2 regions of the Erwinia sp. INIA01 genome follow, and region 1 is predicted to be linked to the other one. Evidence: riboswitches for the same ligand, from Rfam matches in the RefSeq annotation. Region 1 holds a riboswitch; the other holds the start of a gene.

Region 1 (7,920 bases):
GCAGGCCATCAACACATCTTCCAGAAGGTCTTCCACCCCTTTCATGCCGTCGATGCGCGCCGTGGTGACCTCAAACCAGCGCAGCGCGGTATCTCCGCCGTTATCTGCCGGTGTTGCACGGGTGCAGGCAATACGGCGAAGGCGTTCAAACTCGCTGCTGTCGGCGTTAAGCTGCTGCTGCCACAGCGCCAGGCAGCGGGCGTCGGCGAATTCGCTGAAGGTTTGCAAACAGCGTTCCTGGCCTTCAATCAGATCCAGCAATTGCTGCTGTGCCGCTTCGTCGAAGCGCCGTGCGGCGAATCCCGCAGCGCCCGTCGCGCGCTCCTGCCCCGCCAGCTCTTTCCCCTGCATAAAGCTGAACATCGCCAGCAGCGCCCGCGAGATGGGCGGATCGCCGGAGATATCGGCCGCTTCGAATATCAGTGCCAGATGGGTACGGATCACGTCGTTAAACTGGCGCATGGCCTCCGGCTGGCCAATCTCCTGTGCCTGAATCTGGCGGCGCAGCAGCGGTAGCGTGCTGAGGCTGTGGAGTACGGCGGCAATGCGGCTGAACAGGCGCGGCGCATTCGTCATGCTTTGCCCGCTGAGATCGAGCGTTTGTAGTCGATCGTCCACCGCCCGTTCCGCCAGCTGCACCTGTAGCGCCCGTTCGCTGAGCTGTTCTGCCCAGAGTTCGCCGTGGGAGCATAAAAAGATGTTGGCCGTGCCGCGTTCGCGTTGCAGGACGTGGATCAGCTGGCTGACCGCGCCGACCAGTCTGCCCATTTCCAGTAGCTGCTGTAGACAGGTGATTTCGCTTTTTTTTGATGCAAGGACGAAGCTGAGTGCGGAGAGTGGCATAGGCGGGCCTGACAGGTCATGGTGATGCAGGTGATTAAGCAAGAAGCGTGCCGGGGAAGGATACGTGGGTTTCCTGAAATGCTGGTTAGGCTGCTCGATAGACACTCGGTTTTTCAGCCGACTAGTTGCCTCATAGTTGCTCCGTGCTTCAGCGGACTGCCTGCTCTCCCGCGCGGGCCTTCACTGATAGCCCTGTGGATCAGCTGCCTGGTTGCTCCCCCGGTCGGGCGGTCCTCGCGCCGCTACGCGGTGCCTTCACTGCGGTCGTCAGCCTGTCGGACCGCCAGAGACGGGCCGTCCATGGCCCGGCTCTGACTTTCCCCCGCGTCCATGCGGGTGAATCCTGGCTTCCTCGCTCCGTTCAGCGCTGTGGATTGCCCGCTCGGGGGAGCAACCAGTCTGCTTTTGGCTTAAGCGTTGTCTGAAAGACAGACCTGGCTTCCTCGCTCCGTTCAGCGCTGTGGATTGCCCGCACGGGGGAGCAGCCAGTCTGCTTTTGGCTTAAGCGTTGTCTGTTGAGGAAACATGGCTTTCGTGCTTTATGCCACGTTTGCGGATGATTGGAACGTTGTGCTGGCAGTTTCTAACAGCCCGCACAGTGCAAGAAAAGAGGGGCGGCCTCGGGGGCTGGCGGGTAATCCACAGCGCCGAGGTGGAGGCATTACGCCAGGAGAAGGCAGCAGGGACGCTGCCATCAGGTCGGGTTTGAACAGGGATGTTCAATCCTGGCCGATCCGTCGGCGGAACGCCGGAAACGAGGGCACCGCCACGCGGCGCGAGGACCGGCCGCCAGCCACCGAGGCCGCCCCTTTTCCACCGCCCCCATCGCGATAAAAACGCCAAACCACCCACAACATATTCATCCATGGCCCGGCTCTGGCTTTTTTCCGCACCCTGCGGATGGTTAAGGTTCTCTGGTCGTTTAACAGAAACCCCGTGTTTCCAATAACTGGCAGCTTTTAACAGCCCGCACAATGCAAGAAAAGAGGAGCGGCCTCGGTGGCTGGCGGGTAATCCACAGCGCCGAGGTGGAGGCATTACGCCAGGAGAAGGCAGCAGGGACGCTGCCATCAGGCCAGGTTTGAACAGGGATGTTCAATCCTGGCCGGTCCGTCGGCGAAATGCCGGAATCGAGGGAAACGCCACGCGGCGCGAGGACCTCCCGCCAGCCACCGAGGCCGCCCCTATTCCACCGCCCCATCGCGATAAAAACGCCAAACCACCCGCAAGATATTCATCCATGGCCAGGCTCTGGCTTTCTTCCGTGCCCTGCGGATGCCCCCTGGCTTCATCGCTCCATTGCTGGTTAACGCAGCCAGGCAATGCAGGGAAGCCAGCTGGCTAAAAAAACGGTAGAGCTACACTTATCTATATTGACAACATGACGGGTAACCTATTTTGCGCGTACTTATCGTGATAACGCTTCTGGCGCTGGCAGCCTGGTGGAGCCTTCCCTGGTTAAAATCTCATCTTCCTGCACAGTGGAACCCCTTTATTCCACTGGATGTGACCGACCCGCCGGGCTGGATAACCCGTTATAAATTGCAGAAGTTGAAAGGCGATCCGCAAGCCTGTCTGGCGGTATTGCAGCGCGCCAGTGCGCAGGGACTGGTCAGTTTTCGTGAAGAGCCACAGCCCAAAGGAGAATGCACTATCGCGCAGCCCATTCGCATCAGCAAATTTGGCCCGGTGTCACTGAGCAGCAGTTTTCTGGCGAGTTGCCCCATGGCCGTCGCCAGCACAATGTATGTCACACGCAGTCACCAATTATTGCAGCAGTCGGAGCTAGCAAGCCCGCTGCGGCGTATTGAACATGTTGGCAGCTTTGCCTGTCGCAATATTTATCATCGTGAGCAGGGGCGGCGCAGCGAACATGCCACCGCAGAGGCCTGGGATATCACCGCTTTTCAACTGGCTAACGGGCGCTGGTTGCGGGTAGCGAAAAACTGGCAAGAGCCTGCCAGCGAGTCAGCCGCACTGCATATACTCTGGCGCAATGGATGTGCCAGCTTTGGTAATGCGCTGGGGCCTGACTATAACGCGGCTCACGCTTCACATTTTCATCTTGGCATGCACGGTATCGGATTTTGTCGCTGACGCGTACGGGCGGATCCGTAAGCGAAATGACGGAACCGAGAGCCCCCTCCCCGCCATTCCTGGCGCGACAAAAACAGGGCAAAAAAAAGCCGCCATCGTCCATCGATAGCGGCTAAATGGTCTCAAAAAGACCTTATTTCACACACACTCAAATCAGACTGTTACCTCTGACTCTTCCAACTCGGCTAACTGCTCGCGCCACAGCGACTGCTCCGGCTGGCCTTCTTTACGCTCGCCGTACAGCTGCGCAATCTGCGTACCGTCGGCAGCGTACAACTCCAGACTGGTCACCACGCCGTCAACCGTCGGTTTGCGGGTGATCCAGCTCTCCGCAATCTCGCTGTCGCGCAGGTGCAGCGTAAACTCTGGATTGAAAATATTCAGCCAGCCGCGCATCGGCTCAACGCGCGCCAGCGGACCGGTAAAGATCTGCACCGCGCCACGGTTCGCCACAAACACCATGATCGGATTGCCGTCCTGCTGTACGCGGTTAAGCAGTGCTTCAACGGCCTGATTGTCGACCCGGCGGGCCAGATCGTCGCTGACGCTGTTAAACGCCTGCTGGCGAGAGAGACGATGGCGGTGCAGGATCATGTAAAACTGATGCACGTCGGTCATGCCGCGCCACTCTTCTTCCAGCCGCGCGCTGTCCACTTCCGTGGCGAACGCCTGCTTCTGGGCGGCAACCACTTCCAGCTCCGGGTTCTCCTCGCGGGCAAACTGTGCAATCAGCTGCTGCCAGGCGGCCATATCGCTGTTTCCGGTGGTGTAAACTTTGTGGATGGCGTCACCCTGCGCATCGAAGAATTGCAGGCTATGGCGCACGCCGCGTGCGGAAGATTCTTCCAGCACAAAGGCGCTGTGCCACTGCTTGAGGAACAGGCGTAAATCGATGCCGCCCGGATTGAGGATCAGGCCCGCGTGGCCGTCCAGTTGCTGATTAACGTAATGGCCCACCTGCTCGTGAACCGCCCAGTCGTTACGCGTAATCGCCTTCAGTTCACCGACCGACGCCAGCGCGCCGAGCAGGGCTTTGGGTTCATCGGCCAGACGGCGGGCATCGTGGCCCACGCGCGCGGCGGCGAGCTGTGCTTCGCTGGTTTCCAGCAGCGCGGCAAGATCGCGGGCATAAAGCTGAGGGTGGTCCGCACGGGCGGCAACATAGCGTGAATAAAGCGACTGCGACATGGTGAGGTTCCTTACAGAATCGGGCATTTGCGCGCAGTATGATCGCCGCCCGCTCAGGGCCACAAGTAAAAACAGGAAACCTGAAAAGAACTTAATAATCCACCCAGGGGCGTGAACGGGCGAGTATCTACCTCAACCCGCAACAGGTAAGGCTCGATGCCGGATTTCCCCCGGCGATAAACCGCCGCAGCATTAAATTTTGTTAAGGCACGCCATGCCGCCGAGTACGAGTGCAGTACAAAGCAAGGAGGCGATGTTTTCCCCTACCCCTCACCAAACCTAAAACAGACTGGCTGCTCCCTCGATCGGTCAATTCGCAGCGCTTTAAATAGCCTGGGAGCAAGGAGTTTGCCGCACAATGTGATGAAATTCAGAGCCGAGCCATGAACGAATCTGTAGTGGGTAGTTTGGCTTTTTTTATCGCTTTATCGCGATGAGAATGGTGAAAAAGGGGTGGCCTCGGTGGCAGGCGGCCGGTCCTCGCGCCGCGTGGCGGTTCCCTCGTTTTCGGCATTTCGCCGACGGACCGGCCAGGATTGAACATCCCTGTTCAAACCCGGCCTGATGGCAGCGTCCCTGCTGCCTTCTCCTGGCGTAATGCCTGCTCCTCGGCGCTGCGGATTACCCGCCAGCCACCAAGGCCCCCCCTCTTTCTTGCATTGTGCGGGCTGTTAAAAGCCGCCAGTTAGAGCAAGCATTGAGTTTCTGTAAATCGTCCAGAAATCACTAACCACCCAAAATTGCACGAAATTCGGGAAAAAAACATTCAATTTGAATATAACTCCGATAAAAACACCCACAAATGCAAACCACCAGCTCCAGCGTTTGAAACATCCGCTGCCAGGTTTAAAAAACGACAACACGGACTTCCCACAGGCAGCACTTAAGTCAAAAGCACACTGGCTGCTCCCCCGGTCAGGTAATACGCAGCACTGAAAGGAGCGAAGAAATCAGATCTGTCTTTCAGACAACACCCAAGCCAAAAGCAGACTGGTTGCTCCCCCGAGCGGGCAATCCGCAGCGCTGAACGAAGCGAGGAAGCCAGGTCTGTCTTTCAGACAACACTCAAGCCAAAAGCAGACTGGTTGCTCCCCTGATCGGGCAATCCGCAGCGCTGAACGGAGCGAGGAAGCCAGGATTCACCCGCATGGACGCGGGGGAAAGTCAGAGCCGGGCCATGGACGGCCCGTCTCTGGCGGTCCGACAGGCTGACGAACGCAGTGAAGGCACCGCGCAGCGGCGCGAGGACCGCCCGACCGGGGGAACAACCAGCCTGCTGGAACACTGAGATTCCGTAAAGCATCCGGTCAAATGGAACGCTGAGCTTCCATAAGTCCCCATCAGTGGACATTTATCATACAAAGCACGAAGCCATGTTTCCTTTACAAACAACTCCTGAGTCAAAAGCAGACTGGCTGTTCCCCCGAGCGGGCAATCCGCAGCGCTGAACGAAGCGAGGAAGCCAGGATTCACCCGCATGGACGCGGGGGAAAGTCAGAGCCGGGCCATGGACGGCCCGTCTCTGACGGTCCGACAGGCTGACGACCGCAGTGAGGGCACCGCGCAGCGGCGCGAGGACCGACCGACCGGGGGAACAACCAGCCTGCTGGAACACGGGCCCCAATCAATCGATTGTAATCAAAAAATAAATATCGTATAACAACCGCCTCCGAGGGGTGTCCTGTAACGGGCTGAGATGGCAGCAATGCCGAACCCTTTGAACCTGATCTGGGTCATGCCAGCGAAGGGACGGGTTGGCAAACACAGATCGGTATTTGCCTCTTCACACCGCCGCCGCACCCCGGATCTCCACCACGATTTTGGAGATCTTATGCCTGCTTCAATGTTCGAATTCGGTCTGTTTGGTCGCCTCCGTCAAAATGCCGGACCGCACTGGGAACACTACGTCGCCCACCCGTTCCTGCAACAGCTGGGTGCCGGTACGCTGCCGGAAATTGCCTTCCGCCGCTACCTGACCCAGGACTATCTGTTCCTCGTCCACTTCGCCCGCGCCTACGCCCTGCTGGTCACCAAATTCCACACCCTGCCGGACATCCGCGCCGCCGCCGGATCGCTGAACAACATCGTCGCCGAACTGCCGCTGCACGTCGGCTACTGCGCCGGATGGGGCCTGAACGAAACGCAGATGGAACACGAGCAGGAAGCCACTGAAACCATCAACTACACCCGCTACGTACTGGATATCGGCCACTCGGGCGATGCGCTGGAACTGCTGGCCGCCCTGCTGCCCTGCGTGGCGGGCTATGCGGAAGTTGGCCTGCGCCTGCTGGCCGACCCGGCCACGGTGATGGAGGGTAATCCTTACGCTTCGTGGATGCAGAACTACAGCGACCAGGGCTATCTGGACGGCGTGAAAGCGGCGATTGAGCTGCTCGACCGCGTGGGCCAGCAGCGCGGTGCCGACGCCCGTTTCGATCGGCTGAGTGAAATCTTCACGACCGCCACCCGGCTGGAAGGCGCCTTCTGGCAGATGGGGCTGAACGCGGTCGACAACCCGGTTAACGCGTGGTGAACGGCGTGATTTCCCGCCCCGGCATAGACATCCGCGATCTGACCCTGCGCTTCGGCGACCGGGTTATCTTTGAGCGGCTGAACTTCCGCATTGAGGGCGGTACCTTCGTCGCCATGCTTGGCGCCAGCGGCGCGGGGAAAACCAGCCTGCTGAAGATTATCGCCGGGCTGGCTAAGGCCACGTCAGGTTCGGTCACCGCCAGCGACGGCCTGCCGGTTCCGGGGCGCATTGCCTATATGGGCCAGCGGGATCTGCTCTATCCGTGGCTGACGGTGCGGGAAAACATCACTCTCGGCCCTCGCCTGCGCGGGGAAAAAGCCGACCTCACCTGGGCGGAGCATCTGCTGGAACAGGTCGGACTGAGCGGCCACGGCGACGACCGCCCTGCCGCGCTCTCCGGGGGGATGCGGCAGCGCGCGGCGATCGCCCGTACGCTGTACGAGCGCCAGCCGATCGTGTTGATGGATGAGCCTTTCTCGGCGCTGGATGCCATCACCCGCGCCACCATCCAGACCCTGGCGGCCGAGCTGCTGGCCGACCATACCGTGCTGTTGATCACCCATGATCCGATGGAGGCCTGCCGCCTCAGCCACCGGCTGCTGGTGCTGTCTCCGCATCCGGCAGGTATTGATGACAGCCATCATATCGGTGGCCTGCCGCCGCGCGCGCCGGATGATGCCGACCTGCTGAAGAGTCAGGCCGAGCTGCTGCAACAGCTGGTGAGGGCCGCAGAATGAGCCATCAACAGGACAGTCGTCTGGCTAAATGGGGCCGCGGGCTGACGGTGTTTATCGGTCTGGTACTGCTGTGGTGGCTGGCTACGCTGAGCAATATTCCGGCGTTTCTGCTGCCGACGCCCGCCGCCGTTGCGCAGGCGCTGTGGGAGGGTCGCGGATTCCTGGCCTACCACTCGCTGGTAACAGCATCGGAGGTGGTCAGCGGCCTGCTGCTCGGGGTTCTGCTCGGCGCACTGCTGGCGCTGAGCATGGTGTTTTCCCCACGCTTACAGCGCTGGCTGATGCCGCTGGTGCTGACCAGTCAGGCGATCCCGGTGTTTGCCCTCGCCCCGCTGCTGGTGCTGTGGTTCGGCTTTGGCATGAGCGCCAAGGTGGCGATGGCGGTGCTGGTGATCTTCTTCCCCGTCACTTCGGCATTCTTTGATGGTCTGCGCCGGGTGAATAACGACTACCTCGATCTGGCCCGCACGATGGGAGCTTCCCCCTGGGCGCTGCTGCGCCACGTGCGGCTGATGGCGGCGC
Region 2 (7,920 bases), on a different contig from region 1:
CTATTCATCAGGGTTAATATTTAAGCCAGAGGGTATGATATGTCTACGGAAAAAAACATTGGCATTGTTGTTGATTGGTTAGTGACTTATGCTGGTGCCGAGCGAGTAGTGAAGGATTTTGTGGATGTTTATCCAAACTCTGAGCTTTATTCAGTTGTTGAGTTTTTAAATGATGATGCAAAAAAACTTTTCCACAATAAAAAAGTTAACACTACATTCATTCAAAAATTCCCATCAGCGAAAAAGAAATATCAAAAATATCTGCCTTTTATGACGATGGCCGTTGAGCAGCTTGATGTTTCAAAACATGATGTTGTGCTTTCAAGCAGTCATGCTGTTGCAAAAGGAGTTCTGACCGGGCCCGATCAACTGCATATCAGCTATGTGCATTCCCCGATTCGCTATGCCTGGGATATGCAACACCAATATCTGCGAGAAGCTGGTTTGAATAAAGGTCTTAAAGGATTCCTGGCGAAATGGTTGCTGCATAAAGTCCGAGTGTGGGACTATAGAACGGCAAACGGTGTAGATCATTTTATTGCTAACTCTCAGTTCATCGCGCGTCGAATTAAGAAAGTATACGGGCGTGAAGCTGATGTCATTTATCCACCGGTAGATGTGGATAGATTTACACTGCATGAAAAGAAAGATGATTTCTATTTTACAGCTTCACGAATGGTTCCTTACAAGCGTATCGATCTGATTGTTGAAGCCTTCAGTAAAATGCCGGATAAAAAATTAGTTGTTATCGGCGATGGCTCTGAAATGGCTAAGATTAAGTCTAAAGCCGGAAGTAACGTTGAAATTATGGGATACCAGTCAAACGAAGTTATGGTTGATCATATGCAAAGAGCTAAGGCTTTTGTTTTCGCCGCAGAGGAAGATTTCGGTATTACTCCGGTAGAAGCTCAGGCCTGTGGTACACCAGTAATTGCCTTTGGTAAAGGTGGTGCCCTGGAAACAATTCGTCCTTACGGGGTTGAAAAACCAACGGGAATATTCTTCGATCATCAAACGATTGAATCCGTAATTGAAGCTGTTAAAAAATTCGATGCGATTGACGATGCAATCACGCCACAAAACTGCCGTGAAAATGCTGTGCGTTTCTCAAGCGAAAGATTTAAGAAGGAAATTGCTGATTACGTCGAGGGAAAATGGTCTTTATTTAACGAAACTAAAAAAATTCGTTACTGATTTAATCATGGTTGGGCTTTTTCACGAACTCAGCCTGATTTAAGAACGCAATCATCTGATGCTATAAATATACCTAATCACTTCAGGTTGTTGACCTACAGCTAACAAGAGTGACACTAGAATGACAATTCTACATCATCGAACACGCTCAAATGCCAATGCCTCATTGATATCAATGGTGCAGCGTTTTTCAGATATCTCTATTATATTCTTGGGTTTATATGTTGTTGCCTATTTCAACGATCGGCAGTTCGACTATAAACATGTATTGATTGCACTCGTAGTTTTGGTTGTCTTCCAAATGATCGGTGGAATGACCGATTTTTACCGTTCCTGGAGAGGAGTGAAATCTTCCGCAGAGCTGATCCTGATCTCCAAGAACTGGACGTTAAGTCTGTTACTGACTTTGGGGTTAAGCTCCCTGTTAAGTGACTTTGATCTGAGCTTCAAAATATTCATTCAATGGTATTTGGTTGTCGTTGCCGGTTTCCTTGTATGCCGTATGGCCATTCGTATTGGTTCCGGGATGCTAAGAAAGATGGGATACAACACACGTAACGTGGCGCTTGTGGGGACTATGCCAGCCGGTATCAACTTGATCAGCAGTTTTCTTGAAGAGCCGTGGATGGGTTTTGTTGTTGCCGGCGTCTATGATGAGCAGCCAATTGAAAACACCAATGGTATTAAATACGCGGGTGACTTTGACAAACTAATCGAGGATGCCCGCGAAGGCAAATTGGATCGTATCTACATTGCGATGAGCATGAAAGATGAATCCAAAATTAAAGATATTGTCAAACGCTTAACGGACACTACCTGTTCTGTTTTACTAATACCGGACGTTTTCACTTTCAATATTCTTCAGTCTCGTACTGAAGAGATTAATGGTGTGCCGGTAGTCCCATTATTTGATACGCCTCTTAACGGTATCAATATGGTATTCAAGCGTCTTGAAGACATTATTGTGTCATCGATTATTCTGCTGTTTATCTCACTGCCGTTGATTGTTATTGCCTGTGCTGTGAAGATGAGTTCTCCTGGTCCGGTTATCTTCCGCCAGATTCGTTATGGCATGGACGGTAAACCAATAATGGTATGGAAGTTCAGAACCATGTCAGTCATGGAAAACGGCGCTAAAGTTACCCAGGCTAAGCAAAACGATCCTCGCGTGACCAAAGTCGGTAAGTTTTTACGCAATACCTCACTGGATGAACTGCCGCAGTTCTTTAACGTGCTTTTTGGTCAGATGTCAGTAGTGGGTCCACGCCCTCATGCCGTTGCGCACAACGAACAGTATCGCTCACTTATTGAAGGTTATATGCTGCGCCACAAAGTTAAGCCGGGGATAACAGGGCTTGCGCAGATTAATGGCTTCCGTGGTGAAACGGACACGCTGGACAAAATGCAAAAGCGTGTTGATTTCGACCTGATTTATATTCGTGGTTGGAGCATTTGGTTGGATTTGAAAATTATTTTCCTGACTTTCTTTAAAGGTTTCGTTAATAAAGCTGCTTATTAATCTGGACCTTATGATAAGACTATGTCGGACAGGCTTTAAGATGAATAAAAACCCGCCTCGGCGGGTTTTTTACTTTAGAATTCTTATGCTTGATTTAGCCCATCCCTTTACATATTCTTTCCGTCGAAACACATGACTCGGGGTGCCCCTCCTGTTTTCCCAGGACAAGGCTGAGAAAAACCCGCATAACCTGAACTGGATAATGCCAGCGGAGGGAAGTCAGATGCCTCCAACCGGCATCGCCTTCTTGATCGCCGGTTGGGAGTATAGATGAGCCAACCCATTCCCCTCAGCCACCACGATGTGGCGCACTCTCTGGCGCTGTTCCGCCAGCAATCCCCCCTTATTCACTGCATGACCAATGATGTGGTACAGACCTTTACGGCCAACGTTCTGCTGGCGCTTGGGGCATCCCCGGCGATGGTGATCGATGCCGAAGAGGCTGCGCAGTTTAGTGCGGTAGCCAGCGCGCTGCTGGTCAATGTCGGCACGCTGACCCGCTCGCGCAGCGCGGCGATGCTGGCGGCGGTGGAGTCAGCAAACCGTGCAGGGCGCAGCTGGTCACTGGACCCGGTGGCGGTCGGGGCGTTAGCCTTCCGTACCGAATTCTGCCATCAGCTGCTGAATCATCAACCTGCCGCCATCCGCGGTAATGCCTCAGAGATCAAGGCGCTGGCGCAGGAAGCCGTTTCAGGGCGCGGCGTCGATTCCCGGCATCAGTCCGATGCCGCGATCCAGGCCGCACAGAAGCTCGCTTTGCAGAGCGGGGCGGTTGTGGCGGTCACCGGAGAAGTGGACTTTGTTACTGACGGTCAGCGGACTCTCAGTGTCAGCGGCGGTTCACCGTTGATGACGCGCGTGGTTGGTACAGGCTGTGCGCTGTCGGCGGTGGTGGCGGGTTTTGCCTCGCTGCCCGGCGATCGCCTGATCCACGTTGCCAGCGCCTGCCGCGTGGTATCACTGGCCGGCGAGCGTGCCGCCGCGATCGCAACAGGACCGGGGAGCTTTATCCCTGCCTTCCTTGATGCGCTCTATCTGTTGACCCCGGAGGAACTGGCATGAAGCGGATTAATGCACTGACCATTGCCGGTACCGATCCCAGCGGCGGAGCGGGTATCCAGGCGGATCTGAAAGCGTTCTCGGCGCTGGGCGCTTACGGCACCAGCGTGATCACCGCGCTGGTTGCGCAGAATACCCGGGGCGTGCAGTCGGTTTATCGTATTGAGCCAGATTTTGTTGGCGCGCAGCTGGATTCAGTGCTGTCGGATGTACGTATCGATGCGATCAAAATCGGTATGCTGGCGGAATCCGACATTGTGGAAGTGGTGGCCGAGCGTTTGCAGGCAGCCACCACACCCTGGGTTGTGCTGGATACGGTGATGCTGGCAAAAAGCGGCGATCCGCTGCTTTCTCAACGGGCGGTTGCCACACTGCGCGAACGCCTGCTGCCGCAGGTGTCGATTATCACGCCAAATCTGCCGGAGGCCGCTGCTCTGTTGGACTGCCCGATGGCGAGCAACGAGCAGGAGATGCGCGAGCAGGGCAGGGAACTGCTGGCGATGGGCTGCCAGGCGGTGCTGATGAAGGGCGGCCACCTCAGCGAGTCGGAAAGCCCGGACTGGCTGTTCACCCGCGAGCTGGAACAGCGCTTCACCGCGCCGCGCGTGAATACCCGCCACACCCACGGCACCGGATGCACGCTCTCTGCGGCGCTGGCCGCGCTGCGCCCGCGCCACGATAATTGGGTGGCAACCGTGCAGGCGGCGAAGACCTGGCTGCAGGGTGCGCTGGAGCAGGCGGATTCGCTTGAAGTCGGGCAGGGGATTGGTCCGGTTCATCACTTCCACCAATGGTGGTAATGAATGCAGGGGCAAACGCGCTTTTGTGCGCATTAGTCTGAAAAATCCAGTCAGCAATTTGCCTGGTTAAAGGTTTAGGTTCACCCTGTTGAGGTCAGAAATCAGTCGTATTTCTGAACAGCGGGCCATTTGACCGTTGGCTGGTCGTGGCCCTCCCTACCTTTGACAGGAGTTATCATGACGGACATCGTACAGTTATTGGGCAAAGAAGCAGATTCTCTTTTGCAACATCGCTGCATGACTATTCCAGCAGACAGCCTCTATCTTCCGGGATCGGATTACGTAGACCGGGTGATGGTTGATAATAACCGTCCCCCGGCGGTCTTACGCAATATGCAAACCCTGTATAACACCGGTCGTTTAGCCGGGACAGGTTACCTCTCTATCCTGCCGGTTGACCAGGGCGTTGAGCACTCCGCCGGCGCCTCTTTTGCCGCAAACCCGCTGTACTTCGACCCGAAGAATATCGTCGAGCTGGCGATTGAAGCGGGCTGTAACTGCGTCGCCTCCACCTATGGCGTGCTGGCTTCCGTTTCCCGCCGCTATGCGCACCGCATTCCGTTTATGGTCAAGCTGAACCATAACGAAACCCTCAGTTATCCTACCCAGTACGATCAAACCCTGTATGCCAGCGTTGAGCAGGCTTTTAACCTGGGGGCCGTTGCCGTGGGGGCAACCATCTATTTCGGTTCCGAGCAGTCGCGCCGTCAGATCGAAGAGATCTCGGTAGCGTTTGAGCGCGCGCATGAACTGGGGCTGGTCACGGTGCTGTGGGCCTATCTGCGCAACAACGACTTCAAAAAAGACGGTGTGGATTATCATGCCAGTGCGGATCTCACCGGTCAGGCAAACCATCTGGCGGCGACCATCGGTGCAGATATCGTTAAGCAGAAAATGGCGGAAAATAATGGCGGCTACAAGGCGGTGAACTTCGGTCATACCGATGAGCGGGTTTACAGCAAGCTGACCACTGATAACCCCATCGATCTGGTGCGTTATCAGCTGGCTAACTGCTATATGGGACGAGCAGGATTGATTAACTCCGGCGGTGCAGCAGCGGGGGATACCGATATTGCGGAATCCGTACGTACTGCCGTGATTAATAAGCGTGCCGGAGGAATGGGGCTGATTCTTGGCCGTAAAGCATTCAAGAAATCAATGAAAGACGGCGTGGCGCTTATTAATTCCGTTCAGGATGTCTATCTGGATAAAAAAGTCACCATAGCTTAATAATATGACAGGCGGACATAAAATATCCGCCTGTCATATCCTGCCACTTGCTATATAAAACACCCTGGTGTTGGCGCAATCTTCCCACCAACAAACGACTAACTCAAATGCGGTACGTGAGTCAGGCTTTTGGCTAGATTGATTATCTGGAACAGCACTTTAGTCCGCTTTGATTTACTTTTCTTCTTCAGATTGTTTTTATGAGAAAGTACGGTCTTCAGCTTGATGTTAATATGTTCAGAAATCTCTACCGAGCTTCTTTCTTTCATCCAGAGATTAAGTATTTCAGACTCGCGCTTGCTGAACGACAGCGGTGTTTCATCAGCCGGATAGAGCCCAACAGGTTGAGCGGCCTGCTTTAACCTGTTGTTTGAAAACAGGTTTTTTACGGTGTTGATTGACACGTTCTGCGCCATAATCACCACGTTCGGCTTGATGTAAATGTAATCTTCAAATGATGAATGAACCACCCGCATAAAGATAATAAACAGGGTTTCCGGATTCATTGCAATCAGTTTTTTTATCTCTTCCCTGTCGTTTTCCGTGTTGTAAACGGATTCGCAAATAAACGCTATTTGCGTGGAGCCTTGCTGTAATAGTCGTGCGCAGTTAGGAAGATTATCCAGCAGATGAATATCCTTTTTTTTACCGCCTGCTTCATTGATAACGCTTTTTAATCCATGGCTGAAATAATCACATTTATTTAATATGATATAACTCATAAAGTACAGCCTTATTTAAGTTGGTTAACTGCAATGATTGCTGTTATTTATTATGAAACACTAAATATCGATAACGAATAGTGATGACGTTGGAAGAAAATCAGCAGGTGCTGATATTAATGAAATATCAGGAGTCGCTAATTACGCCGATCTTGTGATGTAGATCTACTATAAAGGCTCAGTGTACAGCCGCAAATGTCTTACACCGTCAATTCTTGTCTGTACGCCTCATGAATAGTGAAAAAAGAGGGGCGGGGCGCATTTTTCGCCCCGAAGCGCTGTTTTATACAGCTTCGAACCACTCGCTATTCTGTTCTGCTATCGGAGTTATAGAGAAGATCATCTCCTGCAGATGAGTGCGCATGGCGCTTTCAGCAGCATTAGCGTCTTTCGCCACCAGCGCCTGATAGATTTTCCAGTGCTGCTCTATCAAACTCTCCGGCGGCGAGACCTTGCTGAGGGTCAGAAAACGTACCCGGTCCATGGTGGCCTTGATGTTTTCTACCGTTTCCCACGCCAGCCCGCAGTCAATGCTTTCGGCAATCAGGCGATGGAACTCATCATCCAGTACCAGAAAGGCCTGGCTGTCGTGGCGCTCCGCCGCCAGCTTTTGCAGCTGCAGGTTATGCTCCAGCGCGGCAAGCCCGGTTGCACTGGCTTCCTGCGCCGCTCTGCGCACCACGGCCACTTCTACGGCTTCGCGGATAAAACGCCCGTCAGCCACCCGCTGCGCGGAGATCTTGCGTACGAAGGTGCCGCGCTGCGGCAGAACCTGAACCAGCCCGGCCTCGGCCAGTTTGATAAAGGCTTCTCGCACCGGCTGGCGAGAAACGTTAAAGCGGTTGGAGACGTCTTTTTCGGACAACAGGCAGCCGGGAGGAATGGCACAGGTGACAATTTCATGGCGCAGATAGCGGTAAATCTGCTGATTTACCGGTTCGCTGGCGGTAATGGTATATACAGTCGACATTCGGCAACGTCCCTTTAGCGGCAGGTCATCTCAACCCGTCTGCGCATGGTAGCAAAGCGTTCAGTCTAATCAGCAAGATGGCGGAGCGCCAGGGCTTTATCGGCCCCGGCATGTGGGTGGTGCAAATGCGGTCAGCAGTCCGGCTTGACCAGTTGATGAACGGTTCTTTTTGCCCCCTGATCCAGCAGCAGGCGGTAGAAATGATTCACTCTGGCGACAAACGCGGTGCTGGCGGGCAGATCGTGGCCGAATACGCTGCTCAGCGCCAGCAGCGCGGCGACGCGTTCGCTGCCTTCCCGGCTCCCGGCCACGCGTTGGGCCAGCTCAGCGCGCAGCGGATCGTTGATGCTAATCGCTTCCCCCTGCTCGCTGACGCCGCCAACGTAGCGCATCCAGCCCGCCACGCCCAGCGCAAGCAAATCGAAA

What was found. A riboswitch is a leader RNA that binds a small molecule or an ion and turns the genes downstream of it on or off. The one in region 1 is predicted to bind thiamine pyrophosphate.
Region 2: it holds a riboswitch for thiamine pyrophosphate, as region 1 does, so the genes downstream of both, thiM (hydroxyethylthiazole kinase) here and tenA (thiaminase II) in region 1, are expected to answer to the same signal.

The regions. Positions count from the first base shown of each region.
Region 1 covers NZ_JAPDNC010000005.1:133,987-141,906, forward strand. The annotation lists gene OMR58_RS10735 (nitrate regulatory protein) at 1-843, opposite strand, end outside; gene OMR58_RS10740 (extensin-like domain-containing protein) at 2,242-2,940, shown strand; gene OMR58_RS10745 (hemin-degrading factor) at 3,094-4,128, opposite strand; gene OMR58_RS10750 (hypothetical protein) at 5,276-5,416, shown strand; TPP riboswitch at 5,791-5,895, shown strand; gene tenA (thiaminase II) at 5,960-6,661, shown strand; gene OMR58_RS10760 (ABC transporter ATP-binding protein) at 6,667-7,398, shown strand; gene OMR58_RS10765 (ABC transporter permease) at 7,395-7,920, shown strand, end outside.
Region 2 covers NZ_JAPDNC010000003.1:220,473-228,392, forward strand. The annotation lists gene OMR58_RS06620 (glycosyltransferase family 4 protein) at 40-1,194, shown strand; gene wcaJ (undecaprenyl-phosphate glucose phosphotransferase) at 1,316-2,713, shown strand; TPP riboswitch at 2,842-2,947, shown strand; gene thiM (hydroxyethylthiazole kinase) at 2,984-3,775, shown strand; gene thiD (bifunctional hydroxymethylpyrimidine kinase/phosphomethylpyrimidine kinase) at 3,772-4,572, shown strand; gene fbaB (class I fructose-bisphosphate aldolase) at 4,750-5,802, shown strand; gene OMR58_RS06645 (LuxR C-terminal-related transcriptional regulator) at 5,901-6,524, opposite strand; gene OMR58_RS06650 (GntR family transcriptional regulator) at 6,808-7,494, opposite strand; gene OMR58_RS06655 (mannitol dehydrogenase family protein) at 7,626-7,920, opposite strand, start outside.